DNA from 3 places in the Acidovorax sp. 107 genome. Region 2 is predicted to be linked to each of the others. Evidence: riboswitches for the same ligand, from Rfam matches in the RefSeq annotation. Region 2 holds a riboswitch; each other region holds the start of a gene.

Region 1 (9,758 bases), 570 kb from region 2:
CCGACACCCATCCACCTGTGGCCTCGAACACCGAGTGGTCTGCCGCCTCCAGCAGCTTGGCCAGGGCATACAGCACCACCACCACGCCCAGGTGCAGAGCCAGCCCGCCGACGCGGCGCGGCAGGCATGCCAGCACCAGTACCACCAGCAGACCACCCAGTTGCACCACGGCCCACGGCAGCAGGTTGCCGTTGTGCATCCACGCCCATACGGCCAGTGGCCCCGCCAGCAGCACGGCGCCTGCGGCGGCCACGCCTGCCCGCGCGCTCACCCGGCTGGCCGCCGCCAGGCCCAGCAGTCCCGCAAAGGGCAGCACCATGCCCAGGCGGTCCCACAGCAGGCCCGCATCCTGTGGTTGCCAGTGGTAGAGCACCGAACCTGCAGCGGTGCACAGCAGCCCGCCAAAGAACAGGGCCGCCAGTGCACGGGAGGTGGCGTCCAGCGTGGCCGACGGCACACGGCGCAGCACCCACCAACCCCATGCACCCGCGAAGGCAAAGGCCAGGTTGCTCAACACATCCAGCGCACAGGGAATGCCCCACAACGTGCGCTGGTCGGCAAAGTCATGCTGGTGCGCACTGGCGGGCAGCACCGGGCCGAACAGCGCCAGGGCGAGCAGCGCGGCCGCGCCCAGCAGCAAGCCGGTTTCGGCACCCGACAGGCGCGGCAGCCCTGCCAGGGCGCGCGAACGAAGGAGAGTCACAGGGGAAGAAGACATCACACACACCATGGAAAGTGAACGATGCCGCGCAGTGTGGGCAGCGGCCCCATCGGCCGCCCCAAGAAGTCGCGCAAGGGGCTACCCACGCACCTTCGGGTATTGATAATCGATACCCAGGAGCCCCGTCACCATGAGCACGACCGCCGACCTCGTCACCGCCCTCAAAAAAGAACTCAAGACCGCACAGATGACCTACGCCGACCTGGCGCTGGCACTGGGGATGGCCGAGTCCAGCGTCAAGCGCATGCTGGCCAAGGGCGACATGCCGCTGTCGCGCATCGACGCCATCTGCCGCGCGCTGGCGCTGGACTTTGCCGACCTGGCGCGGCGCGTGGCCGACGAACAGCCCTTGCTGAAAGAGCTGACCCACGAGCAGGAAAAGGCCGTGGTGGCCGACAAGAAGCTGCTGCTGATGGCGATCTGTGTGCTGAGCCAGTGGACGCTGGAGCAGGTGACAGGCTACTACCGCCTGACCGAGGCCGAGGGCATCAAGTACCTGGCGCAGCTGGACCGCATCGGCATCATCGAGCTGCGGCCGCTCAACCGCTACCGCCTCAAGCTGGCCAAGACCTTCCGCTGGCGCCCACATGGCCCGGTGATGAACTACTTCCGCGAGCACGCGCTGCTGGACTACTTTGCGGGCGGCTTTGATGGCCCAGGCGAAGGCGTGCTGCTGGTGCACGGCAACATCAGCCGCAGCCTGGCGCCCGCGTTCATGGAGCGCATGCAGCGCGTGGCGCAGGACTTTGCCCAGCAGCACCTGGCCGACCAGAAGCTGCCCGACCGCGAGCGCGAGGGCTACACCCTGCTGCTGGCCATGCGCAGCTGGGAGTTCGAGGCGTTTGCCAGCATGCGGCGGTAAGCCTCACGCCGATTTCGCGGGCCCCTGCAAGCGGCAGCCGTCGCTGCAAGCCAACTTCTGCCCTTGGTTGAGCGCAGCGGCCGCCTCACAGGTGCGGGAGCAGGCCGCAGTGCCCTGGCCCCGCATTCAATCACTATCTTTTTGATAGCTATCAGCGCATGAATTACCTGCGCTTGAGGCTAAAAACGCCTCAAAACCCCTGCTTGCGCCTGCCAAGAGGTGGCTTGACGCGACAAAGAGAAATAACTATTCTTTAAATTGAAAATTTACTCTATTTAAGAATAGTCAAATGAAAACCACCCGCCAGCAGCAAGACGCCACGCGCCGCCAGATCGTGGCCAGCGCGGTGGACCTCATGACCCGCCAGGGCTTTGACGGCACGACGATGAAAGACATCGCACGCGCCGCCGGCATTGGCGACGCCACAATCTACAAATACTTTCCGACCAAGGACCGCATCGTGCTGGGCTACCTGGACGACGTGGCCCACCAGGCGCTGGCCGACACGCTGCAGACGCCGGGCTTTGCGGGCTACGCCCTGCAAGAAAAGCTGCAGCGCCTGACCGATGCCGTGCTGGAGCGCCTGCTGGCCGACCGCGAGTTTGTGGCTCAGGTACGCGGCCTGGCGCGACGCTCGCCGCTGTCGATGCTGGCCGAGCCGCTGGCCGCGCGCCAGAGCCTGCGCGAGGCGGTGGCAAGCTTTCTGGAAGCGGCCGAGGCCAGCGGCGAGATAGAGCCCTGCGACTTCAAGGGCCTGGCGGGCGGGCTGTACACCGACTACCTGGCCGGGGTGGTGACGTATTGGCTGGCCGACACCTCCGACGAATTTGCCGACACCACGCAGCTGGTGGACCTGTCGCTGGGCGTACTGGTGCAGGCGCTGCGCGGCGGGCTGGTCAACCGCGTGCTGCAACTGGGCGGCTTTGTGCTGCGCAGCCAGATGGCCCGCATGGTGCAACACGGCAGCGGCCTGATGGGCATGCTGCACATGGCCCAGCAGGCCATGGCCAGCGCGCCGATGGATCGCGCCCCTGCGCACACCGCAGCCGCCGCCTCATCCACTGCATCACAGCCTTCTGAGTCGCCCCGCAAGCCCAGCAAAACCGGTAAGCCACGCCAACCACGTGTAACACTCAAAGCCGCCAGCCCCGCACCTGCGGCAAAGCCCGCAGCCACGCCACGCAAGAGGAAGTCCGCATGACCGCCGCCCCCACTGTGCGCGAGATCCCTGTGCCCGCGGGCACTGCCATCCACGCCACCCTGCCCGGCGCCCAGTTTTTTGACGCTTACGAAGTGGCTGACGACCACCCCGCACAGAACGCCCTGCAAACCTGGCTGGACGTTGTAGCCCGCACCCCGCGCTGGACGCAGCAGCTCATGGCCGTGCGCAACAAGCTGGTGCGGCTGGTGGGCCTGAAGGACCTGGGGCAACTGCACGACGGCCATCCGCCTGCCAGCGGCCGCTCTCCACGCGATGCCCGCAGCTACCGCGTGGGCGACCGTGTGGGCATCTTCCTGATCCGGCACCTGAGCGATACCGAAGTCGTGATGGGCCAGGACGACAAGCACCTGGACGTACAGGTGTCGCTGACCAAGCAGGGGCAGCAAGGCACGGCCCCAGCCACCGTCGTGGTCAGTACGGTGGTGCACATCCACAACGCCCTGGGCCACGCTTACATGGCCGTCATCACGCCCTTTCACCGCCGCATCGTGCGAGCCATGATGCAGCGCCTGGCAGACCATGGCCCGCACTGACGCCCCCCGCACCGGCAAGCTGGCCCGCAGTGCCATCACGGGGCTGGCAGCGGCGCGCATTGGCATGGCCGAGCTGGGGCACCGTGTGCGCACACCCACGGCCCAGGCGCAGGCCGAGCACGAGGCCGCGCTGGGCCGCATCCTGTTTGGCGCGCTGGGGCAGCTGCGCGGCTCGGCGCTCAAGGTGTCGCAGTTGCTCAGCATGCACCCGGGCCTGCTGCCCGACGGCGTGCGCAGCGAGCTGGCACGCGCCCACCAACAAGCCCCGCCGCTCAACCGCGCACTGGTGGGCCGCGTGTTCCGCCAGGCATTCGGGCAAGAGCCCGAGGCGCTGTTCGACCAGTTCGAGCCCACCGCGTTTGCCGCCGCCAGCCTGGGCCAGGTGCACCGCGCACAGCTCGCAGGCCAGGGCACGGTGGCCGTGAAGGTGCAGTACCCCGGCATTGCCGCCACCATCGCCAGCGACGTGCAGCTGATGCGCGCCGCGCTGCGCGCCCTGGCCCACACCGACATGCCGCTGCCCACCGATGCCGTACTGGACAGCGTGATGACCGAGATCGAGGCCACCCTGCTGCGCGAGGTGGACTACCTGCAGGAGGCCGAGCAGCTGCAATGGTTTGCCCAGCATGCCGCGCAGCCGGGCGTGGTGATGGCGCAGCCCATCCTCTCGCACACGCGGGCCCAGGTGCTCACGCAGCAATTCTTGCCCGGGCTACCGTTGCAGGCCTGGCTGGCCACACAGCCACCGCAGGCGCTGCGCGACCAGGCCGGGCAGCACCTGTGGGACTGGTTCATGCACTGCATCTTTGTGCTGGGGCGGGTGCATGCCGACCCGCACCCGGGCAACTTTCTGTTCGCGCCCGATGGCACGGTGGGCGTGCTGGACTTTGGCTGCACGCGCGCCCTGCCCAGCGCATTCCGGGCGCAGGTGGTGCAGGCATGGTCTGCCCTGCTGCGCAAGCCCACCTACCCCACGCGCAACGCGCAGGTGCTGCAGGCCTACCAGGCGCTTGGGCTCTTGCGCAAGGACCTGACGGTGCAGGCCTACGCCACCGAACTCGCCCCTGCCCTCGCCGAGATGCAGGCCTGGCAGATCGAGCCCTTGACCCAGCCGGTGTTTGACTTTGGCACCAAAACACCGCCACCCATCACCCCCAGCCGGCACCAGCGCGTGCTGGGCCAGCACCTGGCCCAGATACCCGGCGAGATGCCCGCGTTCGAGCGCATGTGGATGGGGCTGATGCACCTGCTGACGCAGCTGGGTGCGCGGGTGCGTACCCAGGCCCACGATGTACTGACCATTCACCCATGACCAACACCGCACTGACCCTTGCCGCCACCGGGCTGGCCCTGGTGGGCATGGCCCATTCCGTGCTCGGAGAAGCCCTGCTGTTTCGTAGCCTGCGCTCGCGTGCCGGCCCCAAGTCGCCCACCGCGGCGCGGCTGGTGCTGCGCACTTCCCATCTGCGCATCCTCTGGGGCACTTGGCATGTGGCCTCGGTGCTGTGCTGGGCACTGAGCGCCCTGCTCTGGCGCCTGGGTACCGCGCCCTGGGACGCCGCACTGGGCGCCTGGGTGGCCGATGTAGCGGGTATCGCCACCCTGGCCAGCGGCCTGCTGGTGTTTGGCGCCACCCGCGGCAGACACCCGGCCTGGTGTGCGCTGCTGGTGATTGCGGCGCTGGTGTGGTGGCGATGACGCGGGCCACAGGTTGCCTGCCGCAGGTGTGACAAAAGTCACGCGGCGGCCGCGTGTCTGCGAGATCGGCAACACACCTTCACAAAGCTTCGCAATTGGACTACACGGGCTTGACGCAGCCTGCGCACCATGAAGTCTCCGGTTCCGCAAGGAATCACTTCTGAGGAGAACCCTATGGCCCGCAAAGCACTTGCCGCTGTGTCCATCGCCCTGCTGTCGCTGGGCGCCGCAAGCGCGGCGCAGGCGCAGACCAGCGCCACCGTCGTCATCCAGGCTGGCACGCCCGTCTATCAGCAACCCGCTCCGGTGCTCGTGCAGTACCAGGCACCGCCCCCACCCCGCTACGAGGTGGCGCCCCACCCGCGCCGCGGCATGGTGTGGGTGCCCGGCCACTGGGAGTGGCGCGGCCACCGCCATGTGTGGATGCAGGGCTACTGGGTGAAGGCCCGCCCGGGCTATCACTACCGCGAGCCCCGCTGGGTCGAGAAAGGCGGCCGCTGGGACATGCAGGGCGGCGGCTGGGACCGCGATGGCGACGGTGTACCGAACCGCCACGACCGTGACCGCGACGGAGACGGCGTGCCCAACCGCTATGACCAGCGCCCGGACAACCCGTACCGCCGCTAAGCCCCCTCGGTCACCCCGCAGCGCAAAGCGGGGGCCTGCGGCCCGCACCACCCCCACCCGCGCAGACCCGCGGACAAATGCCCATGCGCCCATCGGCAACGATGGGCCCCAAAGGCGCAATACCCGGCCCCCTCTGGCTCCACCGGCACCCCCCTCTCGGCCTGAGCCAGGGCCCCTACCACCAGGAGTTTCACCATGACCACCACTTCCCTTTTTAGCCAGACCCTCACCGCCTCGGCACTCGCCCTGGCGGCCCTGCTGGGCACCACCGCCCCGGCACAGGCACAGGTTGCCACCCAGACCACCGTCATCGTGCAGCCGGGCGTCGTCATCCCGGCTCCGCCACCGCCCCGCCGCGAGGCCGTCCCGCACGCCCGCAGGGGCCAGGTGTGGGTGCCCGGGTACTGGGACTGGCGGGGCCACCGCCACGTATGGGTGCAAGGCCACTTTGAAAAAGTACGGCCCGGCTACCGCTACCGTGCCCCTCAGTGGGACCAGCGCGATGGTCGCTGGGAGCTGCACCGGGGTGGCTGGGACCGCGACGGCGATGGCATCGTCAACCGCAACGACCGGGACCGCGATGGCGACGGCGTGCCCAACCGCCGCGACCACCAGCCTGACAATCCGCGCCGCAACTGATCGACGCACCGCTGGCGAGGCAGGGCGCAAGGCCCTGCGCACTTAGCGCAGGTGCAACACCGCCCGCCCCAGGCCCGGAAAGTCTGCCACCACCTCGGAACCCGGCGCCACCAGCACCGTGCCTGTGCACGAGCCTGTGGTCACCCACTGCCCCGCACGCAGCCCCCCCAGGCTGCGTGCGCCTTCATTGGCCAGCCACACCAGCAGACGCACCGGGTCGCCTGCCGGGTTGCCCCAGGCGGCATGCTGCACGGCCGCCGACCCGTTCACGGACAGCGTCACTCCTTGCACCAGGGGCTGGACCGCTCCCACAGCGTCTGTGCCGGACCCCACGATCAGCGCCCCATGGCAGGCCTGGTCCGCCAGGCGGCTCCACTCGCCCTGCTGCGCCCAGGCGGCAAACCGCGTATCGCACACCTCGATGGCAGCACGCACCGACACCACGGCCGCCAGCACCTCGGCGGCGCTGTAGGGGGTGGCGCGGGCGGGCAGGTCGGCCCCCAGTTCGTAGACCAGTTCCGCCTCCACCCCCATCACGGCAAAACCAGATGCAGCCAGCAACACGGGCTCGCTCGCTGCAGCCACCCACACCGAATCGCGGGTGAGCGCGGCGCGTGCCGGTTGGGCCTGGGGCGATGCAGCCCCGACCTTCCAGCCAGCGATGGGCCCGCGTGCACGCACCACCGCGTCTTGCACGGCATAGGCCTCGGCGGCATCGCGCGGGCGCAGCCCTGCGGGGAAGTCCAGCGGGCGAGGCGTGCGCCCTTCCCGGGCCTGGGTGATGACGGCGGCGCTGGCGGCAGGGTCCAAAGCGGTGGGGGACATGGCAAAACTCTCCGTGGTGCAAGGGGTCGGCGGAATTATCGGCACCTTGCCCCATCGATCCCGCCCCGCTCCATCAGCAACGATTGCGCCCCATTAGCCGCCGCAGTTGATCCGGCGCACAGGCTTGCCCCATAGAATCGGCCTCGCAGGAGAGCACGGCAGCCACCGGCCGCCGCTGCACCGAAGGCGCAAACTCCCATACACGCTCAGGTCCCGTACTGCACCATTCATCAAAGCCGTCTGGAGAGCCGCCTCGCGCAACGCGAAGCGCACCGAAGGAGCAAGCCGCAGCCCGGGTGGGTAGCGGTGAATCTCTCAGGTACCAAGGACAGGGGGAGCGGCAGCTAGGGCATTCATGCGCCAGCTGCACGCTATTTAATTCATAGCTGCAAGCGCATATTGTTCTAGCGCCAGAGCCCAGAAAGGCTTTGAAAATCATGCGCGTGATCGTTTTGGGCGCCGGCTTGCTCGGCGTGACTTCGGCTTATTTCCTCTCTCAACTTGGCCACGAAGTGACCGTCATCGACCGCCAGGGCTCGCCCGGCGCCGAGACCAGCTTTGCCAACGGCGGCCAGATCTCGGTGAGCCACGCCGAGCCCTGGGCCAACCCCAGCGCACCGCTCAAGGTGCTGCAATGGCTGGGCAAGGAAGACGCCCCCCTGCTCTTCCGCCTGCGCGCCGACATGCGACAGTGGCTGTGGGGCCTGTCCTTCCTGCGCAACTGCACGCCCGCGCGCACGCGCCACAACATCGAGCAGATCGTGCGCCTGGGCACCTACAGCCGCGACACGCTGCAGCAGCTGCGCGCGGCCACCGGCATCCAATACGACCAGCGCACGCAAGGCATCCTGCACTTCTATACCAACCAAAAGGAATTTGACGGAGCCCTGGCCCCGGCCGAGCAGATGCGTGCGCTGGGCTGCGAGCGCCAGGTCATCAGCGCTGACGAGGCCGTGCGCATCGAGCCTGCGCTGGCCCACATCCGCCCGCAGCTGGCCGGTGCCACCTACACGGCAGAAGACGAATCCGGCGACGCCAACCAGTTCACGCGCGAGTTGGCCAAGCTGTGCGAAGCGGCGGGCGTGCAGTTCCGCATGGGCCACCACATCACCGCGCTGCGCGAGGCAGGTGGTCGCATCGACCATGTGGAAGTGACCAATGCCGAAGGCCGCTTCGAACGTGTGCGCGGCGATGCGTTTGTGCTGGCCATGGGCTCGTTCAGCCCGCTGCTGGCGCAGCCGCTGGGCATCCCGCTGCCCATCTACCCGGCCAAGGGCTACTCGGTGACCATGCCGGTGAAGGACGCGGCCAAGGCACACCAGGTGAGCCTGACGGACGATGAATTCAAGCTGGTGTTCTCGCGCTACACCAGCGAACGGGGCGGCGACCGCCTGCGCATCGCGGGCACGGCCGAGCTGAACGGCTATGACCGCCACCTGAACCAGGTGCGCTGCGAGGCCATCGTGCGGCGCGTGGAGCAGCTGTTCCCCGGCGCGGGCGACGCGACCCAGGCGCAGTTCTGGAGCGGCCTGCGCCCCGCCACACCCAGCAACGTGCCGCTGATCGGCAAGACGAAGGTGGGCAACCTGTTCCTCAACACCGGCCACGGCACGCTGGGCTGGACGCACGCCTGCGGCTCTGGCAAGGCGCTGGCCGACATCGTGAGCGGCCGCGTGCCCGAGGTGGACTTTGCGTTCCAGGGTTTGCAAGGACGTGCGGCGGGAGCGACGCTGGTGCCTTCGCGCACAGCTGCCTGAAGCATCGCGCGGTTGTAGCGAGGGAGCGCTGCAACCGACGCGAAAGCCTGCGCCTACTTGGCCGCGCCTGTGGCGTGCGCCACAAACTGCGCCACAGCTTGCATGTCCTTCTCGCTCATGCGCTCGGCATACGAGGGCATCGCGCCAATGCCCCCCTTGAGCGCGCGCAGCACACGGCCTGCGTCGGGCTTCAGCTCATCCAGCACCGGGCCCACCTGCCCCTCGGCGCCCGCCGCCTGCAGCGTGTGGCACACGGCGCAGGCGGGCTGGATCTTGGTAAACAGCTCCTTGCCGCGCGCCAGTTCGGCCGGGTCGGCGGCCCAGGCCGACGCACAGGCGCCAGCGGCCCACAACGCCGCTGCGACGCGGCGCGCTCGGTTGCACCCACCCATGTCAGGCCACGGAGACGGTGACGGCGTGGTCGCGCCAGCTGGCGTTGTTGTAGCCGCCCAGGTTTTCTTCGCGCTGCTCGGCCTGCACATTGCCTGCCGTGTCGGTGGCGCGGCTCGCCAGCACATGGGAGCCCGCCTCCAGGCGAATGGGCAGCGCAAACTGCCGCCAGGCAAACGGCCCCAGGTCGGGGCCGATGAGCTTGGCCGCCTGCCAGGTCTTGCCGCCATCGGCCGACACCTCCACACCCTTGATGGCGCGCGTGCCGCCAAAGGCCACGCCATGCACCAGCACCTGGCCGGGCTTGAGTGGACCCTTGTCGGCCAAGGGACCGTTGATCCACGACTTCACGCCCATCTCCCACACCGAAGGCTGGTCGGGGCTGGCCTTGCTGCCGGGCGGCGACATGCGGTAGCCATGCGACATGATGCGCGCCTGCGACTGAGCGCTGCCGAAGGCCACACGCTTGACGTACTTGATGTTG
Region 2 (9,758 bases):
ACGCGAGCGCCAGGGCTTGGGAGGTCATGAACCACGGCAGCGGGTGGGCCGCCGGTGTCTTCACGGCTGGGTCAGGCGTAGTCGCTCACCGGGATGCAGCTGCAGCTCAGGTTGCGGTCGCCCCACACGTTGTCCACGCGGCCCACGGGCGACCAGTATTTGTTGCTGCGCAGTGCGGCCACGGGGTAGGCGGCCGCTTCGCGGGTGTAGGGGCGGTTCCACTCGCCGCTCAGCAGGCTTTCTGCGGTGTGCGGGGCGTTCTTGAGCGGGTTGTTGTCCTGCGGCAGCTTGCCCGCTTCGATCTGGCGGATCTCCTCGCGGATGGCGATCATCGCGTCGATGAAGCGGTCAATCTCAAACAGCGTTTCGCTCTCGGTGGGCTCCACCATCAGCGTGTTGGGCACCGGGAAGCTCAGCGTGGGGGCGTGGAAGCCGTAGTCGATGAGGCGCTTGGCCACGTCTTCGGCCATCACGCCACTGGTGTCCTTGAGGCTGCGCAGGTCCAGGATGCACTCGTGCGCCACATGGCCGTTCTCGCTCGCGTACAGCGTGGGGTAGTGGTCCTTGAGGCGTGCGCTGATGTAGTTGGCGCTCAGGATGGCGGTCTCGGTGGCAGCTTGCAGGCCTTCGGCGCCCATCATGCGGATGTACATCCAGCTGATGGGCAGCACGGCGGCGTTGCCCAGCGGGGCAGCGCTGACGGCACCCACGCCGCCTGCCACGCCCGCTGTGGCATGGCCGGGCAGGAAGGGCACCAGGTCTTGCACCACGCAGACGGGGCCGACGCCAGGGCCGCCACCGCCGTGGGGGATGCAGAAGGTCTTGTGCAGGTTCAGGTGGCTCACGTCACCGCCAAACTCGCCGGGGGCAGCCACACCGACCAGGGCGTTCATGTTGGCGCCATCCACATACACGCGGCCGCCGTGGCTGTGCACCAGGGCGCACAGTTCCTTCACGCTGGTTTCAAACACGCCGTGCGTGCTGGGGTAGGTGATCATCACGGCGGCCAGGTTGGCGCTGTGCTGCTCGCACTTGGCTTTCAGGTCCACCAGGTCCACGTTGCCGTTGGCATCACAGGCCGTCACCACCACCTGCATGCCCACCATCTGGGCGCTGGCGGGGTTGGTGCCGTGCGCGCTGCTGGGGATCAGGCAGATGTTGCGGTGGCCTTCGCCACGCGACTCGTGGTAGCCCTTGATGGCCAGCAGGCCGGCGTATTCGCCCTGCGAGCCTGCGTTGGGCTGCAGGCTGATGCCCGCGTAACCTGTGGCCTGGCACAGCCAGGCGCGCAGCTGCTCGTCCAGCTCCTTGTAGCCCACCAGCTGGTCAGCGGGGGCGAACGGGTGCACGTTGGCAAACTCAGGCCAGGTGATGGGGATCATCTCGCTGGTGGCATTGAGCTTCATGGTGCAAGAGCCCAGCGGGATCATGCTGCGGTCCAGCGCCAGGTCCTTGTCGGACAGCTGGCGGATGTAGCGCAGCATGCCCGTTTCGGAATGGTGGGTGTTGAACACCGGGTGCGTGAGGTAGCTGCTCGCGCGGCGCAGTTCGGTGGGGATCAGCGGCTCCACGCCCTTTTCAAACGCGTCGAAGGTGGGGAGCGCCTGGCCGTCCTTGGCGAAGATTTTCCACAGCAGCTCGATGTCGGCGCGTGTGGTGGTCTCGTCCAGCGAGATGCACAGGTACTCTTCAAAGTAAATTCTCAGGTTGGCGCCCATCTGTACTGCGCGAGCAGCTATGGATTTGGTAGCGGCGCCGGTGTGCAGGCTGAGCGTGTCGAAGGTCGCCTGTTCGCGCACCGGGGCACCCAACTGCTTCAGGCCCTGGGCCAGGATGGCGGTGTAGGCGGCCACGCGTTGTGCAATGCGCTTAAGGCCTTCGGGGCCGTGGTAGACGGCGTACATGCTGGCGATCACGGCGGGCAATACCTGGGCCGTGCAGATGTTGGATGTGGCTTTTTCGCGGCGGATGTGCTGTTCGCGCGTTTGCAGGGCCAGGCGGTAGGCGGGCTTGCCATGCACGTCCACGCTCACGCCCACCAGGCGGCCAGGCATGGAGCGCTTGAATTCATCGCGGCAGGCCATGTAGGCAGCGTGGGGGCCACCTGCGCCCATGGGCATGCCAAAGCGCTGGGTGGTGCCCACCACGATGTCGGCACCTTGTTCGCCGGGCGGCGTGATGAGGGTGAGCGCCAGCAGGTCGGCAGCCACGATGAAGGCGGCTTGCTTGGCGTGGGCCTTTTCCACGTCGGCGCGCAGGTCGTCAATGCGGCCGCTGGTGGCGGGGTACTGGGCCAGCACGGCAAAGTAGTCGCCGTCCAGCAGGGTGTTCCATTCTTCGGCCGAATTGGCCAGGCGCACTTCCAGGCCCAGGGGCTTGGCGCGGGTCTGGATGACCTCAATGGTCTGCGGGTGGGCATCGCCCGCCACCACAAACACGTTGCTCTTGCTCTTAACCGAGCGCTTGGCCAGTGTCATCGCTTCGGCGGCGGCGGTGGCCTCGTCCAGCATGGAGGCGTTGGCGATCGGCATGCCGGTGAGGTCGCACACCATGGTCTGGAAGTTGACCAGGGCCTCCATGCGGCCTTGCGAAATCTCAGCCTGGTAGGGCGTGTAGGCGGTGTACCAGGCGGGGTTCTCCAGGATGTTGCGCAGGATGACGCCCGGTGTGTGCGTGCCGTAGTAGCCCTGGCCGATGAAGCTCTTGAGCAACTGGTTCTTGCCCGCGATGGCCTTGAGTTCTGCCAGTGCTGCCGCTTCGGTGAGCGGCGCTGGCAGGTCCATGCCCCGGCTGCGTGCGATGGAGCGCGGCACGATGGATTCGATGAGCGCACGGCGCGAGGCTTCGCCGATCACCGACAGCATGTGCGCTTCGTCGGCTGCGTCGATGCCGATGTGGCGGGGCAGGAATTCGGTGGCGTTTTCAAGCGCGCCAAGGGGGGTGGCGGATTGCATCAGCATGGGGCAGTCTCGTAGGTCGCAGCGGGTTGGGGGCAGTGCCGGGGAGGTGGCTCGCACCCGGCGGGGCGGCGGGCCGGGCATGGCCCGGCGCCATGCCCTGTAAGTCGGCAAGGATCAGGCGTTCTTGGCGAACTCGGTGTACGTGGCTTCGTCCAGCAGGGCGTCGAGCTGGCTCGCGTCGGCCAGCTTGACCTTGAAAAACCAGCCAGCGCCCAGCGGATCGCTGTTGGCCAGCGACGGGTCGGCACGCAGGGCTTCGTTCACTTCCACCACTTCGCCAGAGACGGGCATATACACATCGGCGGCGGCCTTCACGGACTCGACCACGCCAGCCACTTCGCCCTGGGCAAAGCTCTTGCCCACTTCGGGCAGGTCCACAAACACCACATCACCCAGCGCGTCCTGCGCGTGGACGGTGATGCCCACCACCGAGGCGTTGGCATCAGCGGCGTTGATCCACTCGTGGTCTTTGGAGAATTTGATCGTCATGGGAAGCTCCTCAAGCAAAGGAAAAAAGTAAAGGAATCTGCAATGTAAGCGGGCGCAGCTTCTGCGCTTCGCTGATGAAATCAGCCGCGGTAGTAATTGGCGGGCACAAAGGGCATGGCGCGCACTTCCATGGGCACCGGCTTGCCGCGCACGATGGCGTTGACACGGGTGCCGATGGCTGCAAAGTCGGGCGTGACGTAGCCCATGGCCACAGGTTCGTTCACCGTGGGGCCCAGCAGGCCACTGGTGACTTCGCCGATCTTTTGGCCGTCCGTGCTCTGCAGTTCGGTGTGCTCGCGCACCGGCACACGTTCCAGCGCGACCAGACCCACACGCTTGCGGGGCAGGCTGGCAGGGTTGTCAATCTGTGCGAGCACCTTGTCGGCGCCAGGGAAACCACCCGCACGCGTGCCGCCGGTGCGGCGCACTTTCTGAATAGCCCAGTTGAGCGCGGCTTCGGGGGGCGTGGTGGTGGTGTCGATGTCGTTGCCGTACAGGCACAGACCTGCTTCGAGGCGCAGCGAGTTGCGGGCGCCCAGGCCGATGGGCTTGACTTCAGGCTGGGCCAGCAGGGCGCGGGCCAGGGCGTCGGCCTGCACGGCGGGCACGGAGATTTCAAAGCCGTCTTCGCCGGTGTAGCCGCTGCGGGTCACAAAGCAGTCGCAGCCAGCAATGCTGAGAGCGCCACCGGTCATGAACACCAGCTTTTCGACGCCGGGCGCGAGGCGGGCGAGGGCGGTGACGGCCTGTGGGCCCTGCAGCGCGAGCAGGGCGTGGTCGGGCATGGGCACCACCTTGCAGCGTTGGCCGATGCGGGCCTGGATATGGGCAATGTCGCCCACTTTGCAGGAGCCGTTGACGATAACAAAAAGGGTGGGCTCGCCATCCACCACGCCCTGGTTGAAGAACATCAGGTCATCAATGACCGTGCCTTCGTCGGTCAAAAGCAGGCCGTAGCGCTGCTTGCCCACGGGCAGGTCGATCACATCCACGGGCATCAGGGTTTCAAACGCCGCCGCCGCATCGGCACCGATCAGCTTGAGCTGGCCCATGTGCGACACGTCAAACAGGCCGGCGGCAGTGCGGGTGTGCACATGCTCGGCCATCAGGCCAGCGGGGTATTGCACGGGCATGGAATAGCCTGCAAAAGGCACCATGCGAGCGCCCAGCTCGATGTGCAGGGCGTTCAGGGGCGTGGTGAGCAGGGGGGCGGTGGCTGACATGGCGGACTCCGGGCAAATGGGGGCCGCGACCACGGTGTGGTCACGGGATTTGCCCTGCTGTCCGCTTTACCTGAGAGATTCACCGCAGCGCCCTGGCTGGCCGTGCGGTTTGCTCCTTCGGTGGATGGCCTGCACACAGTTTCTTTTCTGTGGGGTCACCTCTCTCCAGCAAGGGAACGCCCGCATCGCTGCGGGCGGTTGCCAGTCCTTTTGCCTGAGCGTTCGGCTGCTGCCTGCGCCTTCGGCGGTGCCGCGCGCCTTGGGGACAAGACGGAGCACTCTCTCCTGACTGGGCGATTCTAACTACTTTGCGTAGACCAGATCCCGAAGTGCCAACGAGATCGATGGCACATAGGTGATGATCAGCAGGCACACCAGAATCACGCCGACGAACGGCAGCAAGTGCTTGATGATCCGATCCAGCGAGATTCTGGCCACCGTGCAGGCCGCGAACAGGTTCACCCCGAATGGTGGCGTGATCATGCCCAGCGCCAGGTTCACCACCATGATCAGCCCGAAGTGCACGGGGTCCACACCGAAATGCATGGCCACAGGCGCCAGAATGGGTGCCAGCACAATGATGGCCGCACTGGTCTCGATGAACATGCCGATCACGAACAGCGCCGCGTTCACGCCCAATAAGAAGAGGGCAGGGGACTGCAGTACCGCCTCCAGCCAGCGGCCGATGGCATCGGGCACGCCGGCGCGCGTGATGAGGAATGCAAACAAGCCGGCGTTGGCGATGATGAACATGATCACCGCCGATGAGATGGCAGATTTGCGCAGGATGGCGAACAGGTCCTTGAGCTTGATCTCGCGGTAGATGACGATGCCCACCACCAACGCGTAGAACACGGCGACGGCCGATGCCTCGGTGGGGGTGAACACACCACCATAGATGCCGCCCAGGATGATCACCGGCATCAGCAGCGCCCAACCCGCCTGCAGCGTGGCCTTGCCAAAGGGCATGCGCCCATCGCCGTCGTTTTTGCCCCAGCCCTTGTACTTGCAGTACACCCAGACAAACAGCATCAGGGCAGCGCTGATGAGCAGTCCGGGGCCGAAGCCCGCGATGAACAGTTCGCCAATCGACACCTCAGCGCTCACACCGTACAGGATCATCGGGATGGAAGGCGGGATGATCACGCCCAACTCGGCACTGGTGGCCTGCAGCGCGGCGGCGTAGCTGGTGGGGTAGCCATGCTTGATGAGCGCAGGAATCAGGATGGCGCCAATTGCAAACGTAGTGGCGACCGACGAGCCCGACACGGCCGCAAAGATCATGCAGGTCAGCACGCAGGTCATGGGCAGGCCACCCTGCACGCCGCCCACGATGCTCTTGGCAAACTCCACGAGGCGGCGCGAGATGCCGCCAGTCTCCATCAGGTTGCCCGCGAGGATGAAGAAGGGGATGGCTGCCAGCGGAAATTTGTTGATGGCCCCGAACATCTCCTTGACGGAAATGAGCATGTTCGCGTTGGAGGCCTGGATGCCCAGGATGGAAGCCAAACCGATGGACACGGCCACCGAGACGGTGAGCGCAAAGCACAGCACCATCGTTGAAATCATGACCAAACTCATTGAGCAGTCTCCAGTTCCATACGCAGGGGATCAATGAGGTTGCCAATGATGCCGACTACACAAAAAAGACCACCCACCGGCATGGCCAGGTAAGCCCAAAACATGGACACAGACTCCAGCCCGGCCATGCTCTGTACCCCCCCGCGTTGCGCGTAGTCCCAGCCGTACCAGATGATGATGCCGATGAGGGCCAGTGCCGCCAGTGCCACCACCCAGTCCAGCACCCGTTTGATGCGCGGTGGACTCCAGCGATACAGCACATCCACGCTAACCATCGCCCCTTGGCGAAACGCAGCTGGGATGGCCAGGAACACCATCCAGATCAGGCTGAAGCGGATCAGCACTTCAGTCCATTCTGCGGGCTGCTCCAGCACAAAGCGGGTCACGATCTGGAACATGCCCAGGGCCGCGGCAATCGTCAGCATGGCGCAAGCGCCCAGCATGGCGATGAAGGTGGTCCATCGCTCAAAAGTAAGAAAAACGTTTTTCATGGGGCGGTGCCAACCATGGGTAGGTAGGAGGTGATCAGAACTAGCGATGGTTCAAGAATAAAAACGCCCGATAGCGCAATGGCTACGGGCGTTATCAGCTGCAAAGGTAATAGCAAAGAGACAAATTACTTGACGTCGCGAATCTTGTCGATGGCAGCCTTGCCGAACTGCTTTTCAAACTCGGCGTTCACAGGGGCCAGTGCCGCCACAAACTTGGCCTTGTCCACGTTGTCGATCACGGTCATGCCCTTGGCGCGCAGGTCGGCCACGCCCTTGGCATCGTCTTCGTCCACGCGTGCACGGTTGGCCTTGGTGCCTTCCTTGGCAGCGTCAATGAAGGCCTGCTTGTCGGCTGCCGAGAGCTTGTCGAACGCTGCCTTGTTCATCACGAAGATGCAGGGCGAATACACGTGGCCGGTGAGTGTCAGGTGCTTTTGCACCTGGTCGAACTTGGCCGAGATGATGACCGACAGAGGGTTCTCCTGGCCGTCCACGGTGCCTTGCTGCAGCGCCGTGAACACTTCAGGGAAGGCCATGGGCGTGGTGATGATGCCAAAGCCTTTGTAGGCGGCAATGTGCACGGGGTTCTCCATCGTGCGCATCTTCAGGCCCTTGAGGTCACCGGGCTCTTTCACGTCGCGCTTGCTGTTGGTCATGTGGCGGAAGCCGTTTTCAGCCCAGGCCAGCGCCTTGAAGCCCTTGGCGTCAAATTTGGACAGCAGGTCCTGGCCGATGGGACCGTCGAGCACGGCGCGGGCGTGTGCCTTGTCGCGGAACAGGAAGGGCACATCCAGGATCTTGGTCTCTGGCACAAAGTTGGGCACCGGGCCGGTGGAGCTGAAGGCCAGTTCTTGTGTACCCAGTTGCACAGCTTCGATTGATTCGCGCTCGCCACCGAGTGCGCCGTTGTAGAAGGTCTGAACCTTGTAGCGGCCGCCGGTGCGCTTTTCCACTTCCTTGGCAAACGTGTCGATGGCGACGCCCTGGTGGGAGTTCTGGGCCGTCGAGATGCTGATGCGCATGGTGGTCTGCGCTGCAGCGGTGGCCACAAAGCCGAGCGCGAGGCTCAGGCCAACGACGAGTTTGGTCAATTGCATGGTGTCTCCTGTTGATGTTGGGCCAGGGCGATTGGCTGCGCGCAAGCCCCTTGCACAGCGGTCCCCGACCTCGGTCAAATTATGGCGGTGCAGCATGACCGCAGGCATCGGGGTTTGTGCTGGTAAGCGTGCTTATCAACGGGGCGGCAAGGGGTTTGGAGTTGCGTAGGTGACACCAAAGGAGGAGGGCTTGCCAGCAGCGCTGACGGATTGCTGGAGCGGCAGTGAACGGCGGACTGCCCATTGGTGCGTTGACTGCTGCGGCGAGTCCCCTGCACCCGTGCCGCAGACGTTGCAATGCCAAGGGCCCCGTGCTGGCGGTAACCAGCCGGGGCCTTGTCAATTTGTGCGCTCCGGTAAGAGCGCCTTGATGGAAGAAGTATGCACCGGGTGCTGCAGATGAATTTGCTGAATTTGGCGCATTCTATTGGAAATGCAGAATAATTTTCTGCATCTGAATGATTTGCTGAATAATCAGGCCGATGGATCGACTGGATAGAAAAATTCTCGCTGTCTTGCAGGCAAACGCTCGCGCCAGCCTGCAAGAAATAGGGCAGGCCGTGGGCCTGAGCCCGTCACCCTGCTGGGGGCGCATCAAAAAGATGGAAGAGGCGGGTGTCATCCAGGGCTACACGGTGCGCATCAATCCTCAGTCCCTTGACCTGGCCGACACGGTACTGGTGCAGGTCACCCTCGACAGCCATTCGGACAACACGCTCGAAAAGTTTGGCGAGACACTGGCCAGCATTCCCGAAGTGATCGAGGCGCACCTGGTCTCCGGTGACTACGACTACCTGCTGCGCATCGTCGTCAAGGACACCCGCGATTACGAGCGCCTGCTGCGCGAGAAGCTCTACAAGATCAAAGGCATACGGCACAGCCGCTCCAGCTTTGTGCTGCGGACCTTGAAGAAGGCAGACCTGCCCTTGTTCACCGGGTAGGCCGTTCATGTGGCGTGGCAAGACGCCGGAGATTTCTTGCAGATAACTGGCAACGCACTTTTGGCCAGCGCCCCAACTGCGAGCAGTTCTGCGTTGTGACCTTGAAATGCGACGGCACAATCGCTTTTACAGCGCGGTGTCTGCCGGAAAAAGGCGGGTGGATTCCCACACCGCGCACCATCGCAGTGCGCCCGTCTGGGCAATGCGCAGAGCTGTTTGAGTAAAAGCACACCCAGCCCTTCCGAAGAACACCATGAACCTGCGTTTTGTCGAAGCCTTCTACTGGGTAGCCTCTCTCAAGAGCGTGACACGCGCTGCCGAGAAGCTTTTTCTGACCCAGTCCGCCATGTCCAGCCGCATCTCCGCGCTCGAAGAAGAGCTGGGCGTGCTATTGCTGGACCGGCGCGACAAGCATTTCAAACTCACGGTGGCCGGTGCCCGGTTCCTGGTGTATGCCAAGCGCATGCTGGAGCTGCAGCGCCAGCTCAAATCCGAGATGGGATCGGGCGGCCCATTGGAGGTGTCGATCCGGCTGGGGGCCATCGAATCGGTCTTGCACTCATGGCTCATTCCGTGGGTGGAACAGTTGCGCAAGGACAACCCTTTGCTGGAGCTGGAGTTGACGGTAGAGACCACCCCCGTATTGCTCGACCAGATCCGCCGCGGAACGCTGGATGCCGTATTTGCCGCCTTGCCAGCGGCGGCAGATGGCATCCGCAGCCAGGCGGTGACGCCCATGGAGATGGTGTTTGTGGGCAACAGCAAAACGCACCGCAAGCGCCGCTATGCGCTGGAAGACTTTGCAGGCGCTGACATCCTGACTTTCCAGCGTGGCTCGCAGCCGCATGTCTCCCTGCTCGACACGCTGCGCCAGGCCCAGGTGGAGCCGCGTTGCGTGCACACCATCTCGTCGATTTCTGCCATGGTGCAGTTGGTGCAAGGCGGCTTTGGCGTGGCCACGCTGCCGCGCCTGGCA
Region 3 (9,758 bases), 1.6 Mb from region 2:
AGACCGGCACGCTGGCCGAGGTGCGCGCCGCGCTGGGCGATCGCCAGCACGCCACTTTCAGTGGCATCGAGCCCAACCCGAGCTATGAAACCTCCATGAAGGCCGTGGCACAGATCCGCGAAGGGGGCTTTGACTTTCTGCTGGCCGTGGGCGGTGGCTCGGTGATCGACGCCACCAAGTTCATCGCGGCCGCTGTCCGTTTCGAAGGCGATGACCCCTGGGCCATCCTTGAAAAGCACGGCCGGAACATCAAGGGCGCCATGCCGTTCGGCTCAGTGCTCACGCTGCCCGCCACGGGCTCGGAGATGAACAACGGCGGCGTCATCACCCACCGCGGCAAGGGTGCCAAGCTGTCGTTTGGCAGCGTGCATACCTACCCTGTGTTCTCGGTGCTCGACCCCACCAAGACCTACACCCTGCCGCCCCAGCAGCTGGCCAACGGCGTGGTCGATGCGTTTGTGCATACGGTGGAGCAGTACCTCACGTACCCGGTCAATGCGCCGGTGCAGGACCGTTTTGCGGAAGGCATCCTGCAGACGCTGATCGAGGTGGGCCCGCGCCTGCTCGCGGCCACCGAGCCCGTGTACGACGACCGCGCCAACCTGATGTGGGCCGCCACCATGGCGCTCAACGGCCTGATCGGCGCGGGCGTGCCGCAGGACTGGGCCACGCACATGATCGGCCACGAACTCACGGCGCTACACGGCATCGACCACGCGCGCACCTTGGCCATCGTGCTGCCCGCGCTGCTGAACGAGCGCCGGGTGGCCAAGCGCGCCAAGCTGCTGCAGTATGGCGAGCGCGTATGGGGCATCACCACCGGCACCGACGACGAACGCATCACGGCGGCCATCGAGCGCACGCGCGATTTCTTTGAGGCCATGGGCATCGCCACGCGCCTGTCGGGCTACGGCCTGGGCAGCGAGGTGGTGGACACCGTGGTGGCGCAGCTCGAAGCGCACGGCATGGTGACGCTGGGCGAGCAGCGCGAGATCACACCCGCCGTGAGCCGCCGCATCCTCGAAGCCGCGCTGTAACGCTGCGCACGGGGCGCGCCAGCGAAAAGGCCCAAGACCCCGGGCCAATGACCTTGAGGCCCGGTTCGGTTTGTGCGCGTGGGTTAGAGTCAACCCTTCTCTTGCGGGAGAGCGGGGCGTACGGCGCCCCCGCCGAAGGCGCAAACTCCCATCATCGCTCAGGCAACCGGACCGCAAGAGACCATCGCCGACTGGAGAGAGGCCGCCACCATCGCGCAACGCGGGTGGGGTCCACCGAAGGGGCTGGCTGCCACCGCAGCTGAAACTCTCAGGTAACAGGGACAGGGGGAGAGGCGCCGCAGGCCCGTCTTGGAACGGGCACTGCACCAGCCCGAGTTCCCTCCCATGCCGTCATCATCTCCGTCTGTCGCCGCGCCCAGCGGTGCGCTTCACCCCAAGCGCTCGGCGCTCAAATTTCTCTGCGGGTTCCTGGTGGGCCTGGTCCTGGCCGGGGGCTCCGGCGGGGCCTGGGTGCTCCATCTGCTGTGGCAGCAACTGCCCACCGTGGACCACCTGGCCGACTACGACCCCATGCGGCCCTTGCGCATCTTTGCGCGCGACGGCAGTCTGCTGGCGGAGTTTGGCGAGGAGCGCCGCGAGGTCGTGCCCATCGGCGACATCCCGCTGCATGTGCGCCAGGCGCTGCTGGCCATTGAAGACGCGCGCTTTTACGAGCACGGCGCGGTGGACTTCACCGGCCTGGCGCGCGCGGCGCTGCGCAACGTGGTGTCCGGCGAACACGCCCAGGGCGCCAGCACCATCACGATGCAGGTGGCGCGGGTGTTCTTTCTGAGCCGCGTGAAAACCTACAGCCGCAAGCTCATGGAGATCCTGCTGGCCTACAAGCTGGAGGCCACGTACAGCAAGGACAAGATCCTGGAGCTGTACATGAACCAGATCTACCTGGGCGAGCGCGCCTACGGCTTCGCAGCGGCAGCGTCGGTGTACTTCGACAAAACCCTGGACGAGCTGACGGTTGCCGAGGCGGCGATGCTCGCCGGCCTGCCCAAGGCACCTTCAGCCTACAACCCCGTCGTCAACCGCGAGCGCGCTACCGTGCGCCAGCAGTACATCCTGCAACGCATGCACGCGCTGAGCTACCTGGACACCGCCGCCTACGACGCGGCCAGTGCCGAGGTGCTCACGCTGCGCACGCAGACGCGATCCATCGATCCGGCAGCGGCCTTTGCCGTGGGGCAGGCACGCAAGACGGTGGTGGCCCACTTTGGCGACGATGCGTACGCGCTGGGCCTGGATGTGGTCACCACCCTCAGCGTGGCCGACCAGCGGGCCGCCACGCAGGCCCTGCGCGCCGGGCTGCTGCGCGCCCAGGAGGCCCAGGGCTATGCGGGGCCAGAAGCCTGGGTGGCCGCCCGCGTGCCCGCCGGCCATCGCCGCGAAGTGCGCGCGGCCCTCGCGCCCTTTCCGGACAGCGGTGAACTGCGGACGGCCCTGGTGCGCGAGGCGTCGCCGGCGCAGGGCATCACCGCCGTGCTGCGCGACGGTACGGGCGTGCAGATTCCGCGCAGCCGGTTGAGCGCGGGCGCGCGGGCGGCGCTGTCGCCCACAGCGTCCCCGGGGCGGCGCATTGCGCCCGGTGCGGTGATCCGCGTGGTGGCCGATGCGCGACAGCAATGGCGCCTGGCCCAGTTGCCGGGCATGGAGGGGGCCCTGGTCTCGCTGGACGCAGACACTGGGGAGATCCTGGCGCTGGCCGGGGGCTTTGACCACGCGCTGAACCAGTTCGACCATGCGGTGCAGGCCCTGCGCCAGCCCGGCTCCACCTTCAAGCCGTTCATCTTTTCCGCCGCGCTGGAAAAAGGCTACGCGCCCGGCACGCTGGTGGACGACGCGCAGCGCGTGGTGACCCCTGCCGCCCGGGGGCGCGCCGCCTGGAGCCCGCGCAACTACGGCGGCAACTACGAAGGCTTCATTTCCGCGCGGCGCGGCCTGGTGCGCTCCAAGAACATGGTAGCCGTCAACCTGATGGAAGCGGCCGGGGTGCAGTACGTGCAGCAGTTCGCCGCCCGCTTCGGATTCGACCCCGCGCTCAACCCGCCGCGGTTGCCGTTGGCGCTCGGCGCGGGCGCTGTCACCCCGCTGCAGCTCACGCAGGCCTACGCCGTGTTCGCCAACGGCGGCACACTGGTCCAGCCCCGGCTGATTCGCAGCGTGAGCAAGCGCGGCGGCGCGGTGCTGTACGCGGCGGACGGGCCCTCACCCCGCGCCACTGTGGTGTCCGAGCGCAACGCCTTCGTGCTGGACAGCCTGTTGCGCGACGTGGTCGAGCACGGCACCGGCAGGCGGGCCAAGGCGCTCGGCCGCCCCGACGTGGCGGGCAAGACCGGCACTTCCAACGACGCGCGCGACGTGTGGTTTGCGGGCTATTCGTCGGGCGTGGTCTCGGTGGTCTGGATGGGCTACGACCAGCCGCGCAGCCTGGGCCGACAGACCGGCGGCACGCTGGCGCTGCCGGTGTGGACCGAGTACATGGCCGTGGCGGTGCAGGGGCGCCAGCCGGTACTGCGCACCATGCCGCTCGATCTGATGCGCTTTGGGGACGACTACCTGTACCCAGAATACGTCTTTGGCACCTGCGTCGATGACCGCACAGACTTTGTCCAGAGCCCCTTCGAGTGCGGCCTGACCGGACGCCGCCCGCCAGCCGAGGGTGCTTTGGATTTTGGTTGAAAACGGATAGGGCGCTTGTTGATTAAGCACTGGGTGCTACGAAATGGGGAGCGAATATTCACGCCCGCACCCCCGCGCCCTCCATCCACCGCCGCCGTCGAGTGCATGGCATGGTGACCCTGGGCGAGCAGCGCGAGATCGGGCCCGCCGTGAGCCACCGAATCCTCGAAGCCGCGCTGCAAGCGGTTGCGGGCGGTTAGGGCGGGCATGCGCTCGCCCCTTTCGCTCCGCATTTCGCGCCGCGCAGCGGCGTTTCGTCGCAGGGCGCTGGAGCCCGCCGGTTGTGCCGCCTACAGTGCCGTCAAGCCGCCCCTCTGGGTGGCATTTGACGAAAGGCGCACCGTGACCCTCATCTTCTTTCTGGCCCTCCGCTCTGCATGGCGAAAGGCCCGTGCCCCGCTGCTGGCGGCTTTTGTGGCGCTGCTGGCCTGGGCCACGCCGGCCTCGGCCCAGTACGCCGGCCTGCGCACCCTGGTGGTCCCTGGCGCCCAGCCCGTGACCGTGGCACTGTTCTACCCCACCCCGGTGGTGGCGCGCACCCAGCCCATGGGCCCGTGGCGGCCCGTGGTCACGCCGGGCGCGCCGGTGGCAGCCGCGCCCCTCAAGGGCTTGATCCTCATCTCGCACGGCACCGGCGGCCATGAACTGGGCCACCACAACCTGGCCACGCGCCTGGCGGCCGACGGCTATCTGGTGGCTGCACTGCGCCACCCGGGCGACAACTGGGAAGACCGGTCGATGATCACCTCGGGCCACTACTTCAGCGAGCGCCCCCGCCAGGTGAGCCGCGTGCTGGACGCGCTGCTGGCCAGCCCCGAATGGGGCCCCCGCATTCCGGCCGGGCACATTGGCGCCGTGGGGCACTCGGCGGGTGGCTACACCGTGCTGGCCCTCGCTGGCGCACAGGCAGAACCGGCCCGTGCGGCGCAGCATTGCGGCAGCGTGTCGGACGACCCTGGCTTTTGCAGCCTGGGCAAGCTCCCGAGCCGTGCCCAGTCTGGTCAGGCCGCGCCGGCTGCTGCCGCTGCGGCGCCCGCGCAGGGCTCCGCCGTCGTGCAGGACGGCCCGCTGGTCTCGGTGGCAGACCCCCGCATCCGCGCCGTGGTGGCCATGGCGCCCATGGCGGTGGTGTTCACGCAGGGCAGCCTGAAGGCCATCAGCGTGCCCGTGCGGCTGATGGTGGCCGAGCGTGATGCCGTGCTCACCGGCAAGTACCACGGCGGCTACGTGGCGGCCCAACTGCCCTCCGCACAGGCCAGCACGGTGCCGGGAGCAGGCCACTTTGCCTTCATGGCCCAGTCCGTCTGGCCGCTGGCCTCCGAGGCGGGAGACGCCGCCGCCAACCCCGAGGGCTTCGACCGCGTGGCCTACCACGCCACACTGGAGAACGAGGTGGTGGAGTTTCTGGCGAGGCAGCTGCGTTGAAGGTCTGCGGCGACGGCACGCACGGCAATGCCATGCTGTAAGCCAATGCCGCCAACCTGCGCGCACCGTGGGACAAAGGGCCCCATGGCTGGTAGGGTGTCGTTTTCTGTTCTCCCGATCAACGCCACAACGAAAGCGACACCCATGGCACACATCCTCATGGTTCTGACGTCCCACGACCAACTGGGCGATACCGGCAAAAAGACGGGCTTCTGGCTGGAAGAGTTTGCCGCTCCGTACTACGTGTTTAAGGACGCAGGCGCGCAGATCACGCTCGCATCGCCCCACGGCGGCCAGCCGCCGCTAGACCCCAAGAGCGACGACGAAAGTGCCCAGACTGCTGCCACGCGCCGCTTCAAGGCCGATGCCGCCGCGCAACAGCAGCTGGCCAGCACCGTGCCTCTATCGAGCGTGAAGGCCGGGGACTTTGATGCCGTGTTCTACCCCGGCGGCCACGGCCCGCTGTGGGACCTGGCCGAAGACGCGCAGTCCATCGCCCTTATTGAAAACACCTTTGCCGCAGGCAAGCCGCTCGCGCTGGTGTGCCACGCACCGGGCGTGCTGCGCCACACCAAGGCGCCCGATGGGTCGCCCCTGGTCAAGGGCAAGAAGGTGACGGGGTTTACCAATACCGAAGAAGACGCGGTGCAGTTGACAAAGATCGTGCCGTTCCTGGTGGAAGACATGCTCAAGGCCAACGGGGGCGTGTATTCCAAAGGCCCTGACTGGGCGCCTTATGTGCTGACCGATGGCACGCTGATTACGGGGCAAAACCCGGCGTCGTCAGAGCAGGGTGCACACGCTTTGCTCCAGCAACTGGGTTAATAAGAAAAAAGGGGCTTCGGCCCCTTTTTTTGCGCTGTGCGTACGCACGGGGTGTCCGTGGCGCAGATTTGAAAAGGAAATGACCGCTAGTGCTTGATGCATAAGCGCAAGCAGCTATCAAATTGGAAGTGATTGTGCGGTGCTGCCTGCCGTTGGCCCGCACAGCGTTCCCGCTTCAATACGGCAGGATGCCCGGCAACAGCGGGCGGTCCAGCCGGTGGCGCCACCACTTGAGCGCCTCGCCCATGTGCTCGGGCCGCCAGGCCAGCCAGAAGGTTTCGTCCGGGCGGGGCTCCTCCACCTGCAGCTCCACCAGAATGCCGGTCTCCAGCTCCACGCGCACACAGGCGCGCGGCACAAAACCGTGGCCAAGACCGGCGGCCTGGCAAGCGATCTTGGCCTGCATCGATGGCACGGTGATGCGGCGCTGGCCCGACAGCAACCCCACCGTGCGGTCGTTCAGCGAGCGCGCCCCGTCGCCCACCACCACGGCCGTGTGTTCCAGCAAGTCGCTGCGCGTGAGCGGCCGCTGCAGCTTGGCCAGCGGGTGTGTGGCCGTCACGCAGAACGCAAAGGCCAGGCTGCCCACGGCCACTGCCTTGTAGCCGCCGCCCGCAGGGCCTTCGCCTGCGGCCACGACGATGTCTGCGCGCCCTTCGCGCAACGCCTCCCAGGTGCCTGTCAAGGCTTCGCTGCTGATGCGCAGGCGCGTGCCGCAGTGCAGGTCTTCAAACGCGCAGATGTCCTGGTTGAACGCGTGTGTGGGGATGAGCGAGTCGTGCATCAGCCGCAGTTCGGACTCAAAGCCCGTGGCGATCTGCCGCATCCGCGATTCAAGCTGCTGCGCGGCCGCCAGCAGCCAGCGCCCCTCCTTGAGCATCTCTTGCCCGGCCGGCGTGAGCGTGACGCGCGGACCGTTGCGGATGAACAGGGCCAAGCCCAGCTGGTCTTCCAGCTTGCTCACGGCGTATGAGATGGTGGACGGCACCTTGTGCAGCCGCTCGGAGGCGCCTGCAAACGAGCCGTGGCGGGCAATGGCGTCGATGGTTTCTATGGCTTCCAGCGTGAGCTTCAACATGGCCCTAATTCCTTGATCTGAATCATCGAAATTATCGATGATGAATGGCTAAACCTTTCAATCTGATGCCTGCTGATGCGCCGGATACTTCATCCATCGCAGCACTAAATACCAATGAAATCGAGCAAATTTCAAAGCGACCACCCAGTGTGAAATTCATCGACAGATATTGAAAGAAAGACACCATGCTCGACATCCGCAAGGCCCAACACCGCGGCAACGCCAACCACGGCTGGCTCCATTCGCGCCACACCTTCTCGTTTGGTCACTACCACGACGCCAACCAGCAAGGCTTTTCCGACCTGCTGGTCATCAACGACGACCACGTGGCCCCGGGCAAGGGTTTTGGCACCCACCCGCACCGCGACATGGAAATCTTCTCGTATGTGCTGGAAGGCGCGTTGGAGCACAAGGACTCCATGGGCACGGGCTCGGTCATCCGCCCCGGCGACGTGCAGATGATGAGCGCCGGCACCGGCGTGCGCCACAGCGAGTTCAACCATTCGGGTGTTGAGCCCGTGCACTTCCTGCAGATCTGGATCGTGCCCGGCCACCGCGGCGCCGAGCCCCGCTACCAGCAGGTGCATTTCAGCGAGGCCGACAAGCGCGGCCGCCTGCGCCAGATCATCTCGCCCGAAGGGGCCGACGGATCGCTGGCCGTGCACCAGGACGCCCGCGTCTACGCCGGCTTGTTCGACGGCAGCGAAGAATCGGCCGATCTGGACGTGGGCCCGGGCCGCAACGTGTATGTGCACGTGGCCCGCGGCAGCCTGGAGGTGAACGGCGAGCGGCTGGCCGAGGGTGACGGCGCCCGCATCCGCGACGCCGGGGCCCTGCGCTTTGCCAACGGCGAAGGTGCCGAGGTGCTGGTGTTCGACCTGCGGCCGAACGAGCTGCCCACGATGCCGCACTGAGCGAATGGGCGCCCTGGAGCGCGGGTGGGTGGGCGATGTCGCCCATTCCTCCCGCGCCGGCCCGCCGCATTGCCTTGTCTCGTTTTTGTTCTTCTTCTCGACGTACTTCATCTTCAATTTCCAGGGAGCTCACCATGACCCACGCCAACACCACGACTGCCAGCGCCACCGCCCGCCTCGTTGCCTACGCCAAGCCCGGTGCCACGCTGCTGAACGCCGACGACCACGCCCTGGTCATGATCGACTTCCAGTCGCAGATGGCCTTCGCCACGCACTCCATCGATGCGATCACGCTGCGCTCCAACGCCGGCCTGGTGGCCAGCGCAGCCGCCGGTTTCGGTGTCTCCACCATCCTCACCACCGTGGCCGAGAAGAGCTTCAGCGGCCCCATGTTCGAGGAAGTGACCGCGCCGTTCCCCGGCCATGCGCTGCTGGACCGCACCTCCATGAACACCTGGGAGGACGAGGCGGTGATCGCCCGCATCAACGCCATCGGCAAGCCGCGCATCGTGCTGGCAGGCCTATGGACCAGCGTGTGCATCGTGGGCCCCGCGCTGTCGGCGCTGGACCAGGGCTTTGAGGTGTATGTGATCGCCGATGCCTGCGGCGACATCTCGGCCGAAGCCCACAACCGCGCCATGGAGCGCATGGTGCAGGCCGGCGCGCGCCCCATCACGGCCTTGCAGTACCTGCTGGAGCTGCAGCGCGACTGGGCACGCGGCGAGACGTACGACATGACGACGGGCATCGCCAGGAAGTTCGGCGGCGGCTATGGCCTGGGCATCACCTACGCCAAGACCATGTTCAACGCCCACGAAGGCTAAAAAAGGGTGCATTGGCCTACTGCGCGACCCGATCCCGCACCTGCGGCTCTCGCCGTACGCTTGTACGGCTGCGGTCCTCGATGCAGGCTCGGGCCGCTCGCTACGGCCACTGCACCCTTTTTTGCACTCTGCCATCGCTGAAATTCTTGAAGGCCTGGACACCATGACCCAACCCGCCATCACCCCTGACCTCATCCTGCGCAATGGGCGCTTCACCACGCTGGACCGCGCCAACCCCGTGGCCAGTGCGGTCGCCATTGCACAAGGGCGCTTCACGCACGTTGGCGACGACCGCGAAGTGATGGCGCTGGCCGGTGCGGGCACGCGGGTCATCGACCTGGGCGGGCGCAGCGTGCTGCCGGGGCTCATCGACAACCACCTGCACATCATTCGCGGCGGGCTCAACTTCAACATGGAGCTGCGCTGGGACGGCGTGAAGAGCCTGGCCGACGCCATGGCCATGCTCAAGCGCCAGGTGGCCGCGACGCCCGCGCCGCAGTGGGTGCGCGTGGTGGGCGGTTTCACCGAGCACCAGTTCGTGGAAAAGCGTCTGCCCACGCTGGCCGAGCTGAATGCCGTGGCGCCCGACACCCCCGTGTTCATCCTGCACCTGTACGACCGCGCGCTGCTCAACGGCGCCGCGCTGCGCGCCGTGGGCTACGGCAAGGACACGCCCGCGCCGCCCGGCGGCGAGATCGTGCGCGACAGCGCGGGCAACCCCACGGGCCTGCTGCTGGCCAAGCCCAACGCGGCCATCCTGTATGCCACGCTGGCCAAGGGCCCCAGGCTGCCGCACGACTACCAGGTCAACTCCACGCGCCACTTCATGCGCGAACTCAACCGCCTGGGCGTGACGGGCGCCATCGACGCGGGCGGCGGCATGCAGAACTACCCGGACGACTACGACGTCATCCAGGAGCTGGCCGATGCCGACCAGCTCACCATTCGCCTGGCCTACAACCTG

Evidence for each region. Region 2 has a riboswitch for glycine ahead of gcvT (glycine cleavage system aminomethyltransferase GcvT). Riboswitches for the same ligand answer to the same signal wherever they lie in the genome.
Region 1: another riboswitch for glycine. It lies ahead of C8C99_RS12585 (D-amino acid dehydrogenase); the one in region 2 lies ahead of gcvT (glycine cleavage system aminomethyltransferase GcvT).
Region 3: another riboswitch for glycine. It lies ahead of C8C99_RS17165 (penicillin-binding protein 1A); the one in region 2 lies ahead of gcvT (glycine cleavage system aminomethyltransferase GcvT).

The regions. Positions count from the first base shown of each region.
Region 1 covers NZ_QBTZ01000001.1:2,683,554-2,693,311, forward strand. The annotation lists gene C8C99_RS12540 (hypothetical protein) at 1-718, opposite strand, end outside; gene C8C99_RS12545 (helix-turn-helix transcriptional regulator) at 852-1,583, shown strand; gene C8C99_RS12550 (TetR/AcrR family transcriptional regulator) at 1,873-2,784, shown strand; gene C8C99_RS12555 (DUF2867 domain-containing protein) at 2,781-3,338, shown strand; gene C8C99_RS12560 (AarF/ABC1/UbiB kinase family protein) at 3,325-4,650, shown strand; gene C8C99_RS12565 (hypothetical protein) at 4,647-5,036, shown strand; gene C8C99_RS12570 (YXWGXW repeat-containing protein) at 5,211-5,663, shown strand; gene C8C99_RS12575 (YXWGXW repeat-containing protein) at 5,859-6,302, shown strand; gene C8C99_RS12580 (2-keto-4-pentenoate hydratase) at 6,345-7,127, opposite strand; glycine riboswitch at 7,358-7,469, shown strand; gene C8C99_RS12585 (D-amino acid dehydrogenase) at 7,565-8,884, shown strand; gene C8C99_RS12590 (cytochrome c) at 8,938-9,276, opposite strand; gene C8C99_RS12595 (sulfite oxidase) at 9,278-9,758, opposite strand, start outside.
Region 2 covers NZ_QBTZ01000001.1:2,110,581-2,120,338, reverse strand. The annotation lists gene gcvP (aminomethyl-transferring glycine dehydrogenase) at 72-2,960, opposite strand; gene gcvH (glycine cleavage system protein GcvH) at 3,075-3,449, opposite strand; gene gcvT (glycine cleavage system aminomethyltransferase GcvT) at 3,530-4,672, opposite strand; glycine riboswitch at 4,720-4,851, opposite strand; glycine riboswitch at 4,865-4,970, opposite strand; gene C8C99_RS09955 (TRAP transporter large permease) at 4,976-6,253, opposite strand; gene C8C99_RS09950 (TRAP transporter small permease) at 6,250-6,744, opposite strand; gene C8C99_RS09945 (TRAP transporter substrate-binding protein) at 6,870-7,841, opposite strand; gene C8C99_RS09940 (Lrp/AsnC family transcriptional regulator) at 8,324-8,782, shown strand; gene C8C99_RS09935 (LysR family transcriptional regulator) at 9,036-9,758, shown strand, end outside.
Region 3 covers NZ_QBTZ01000001.1:3,672,399-3,682,156, forward strand. The annotation lists gene C8C99_RS17160 (iron-containing alcohol dehydrogenase) at 1-1,037, shown strand, start outside; glycine riboswitch at 1,132-1,221, shown strand; gene C8C99_RS17165 (penicillin-binding protein 1A) at 1,383-3,728, shown strand; gene C8C99_RS17170 (hypothetical protein) at 4,071-5,153, shown strand; gene C8C99_RS17175 (type 1 glutamine amidotransferase domain-containing protein) at 5,298-5,978, shown strand; gene C8C99_RS17180 (LysR family transcriptional regulator) at 6,154-7,056, opposite strand; gene C8C99_RS24330 (hypothetical protein) at 7,088-7,216, opposite strand; gene C8C99_RS17185 (pirin family protein) at 7,242-7,970, shown strand; gene C8C99_RS17190 (hydrolase) at 8,105-8,794, shown strand; gene C8C99_RS17195 (amidohydrolase) at 8,958-9,758, shown strand, end outside.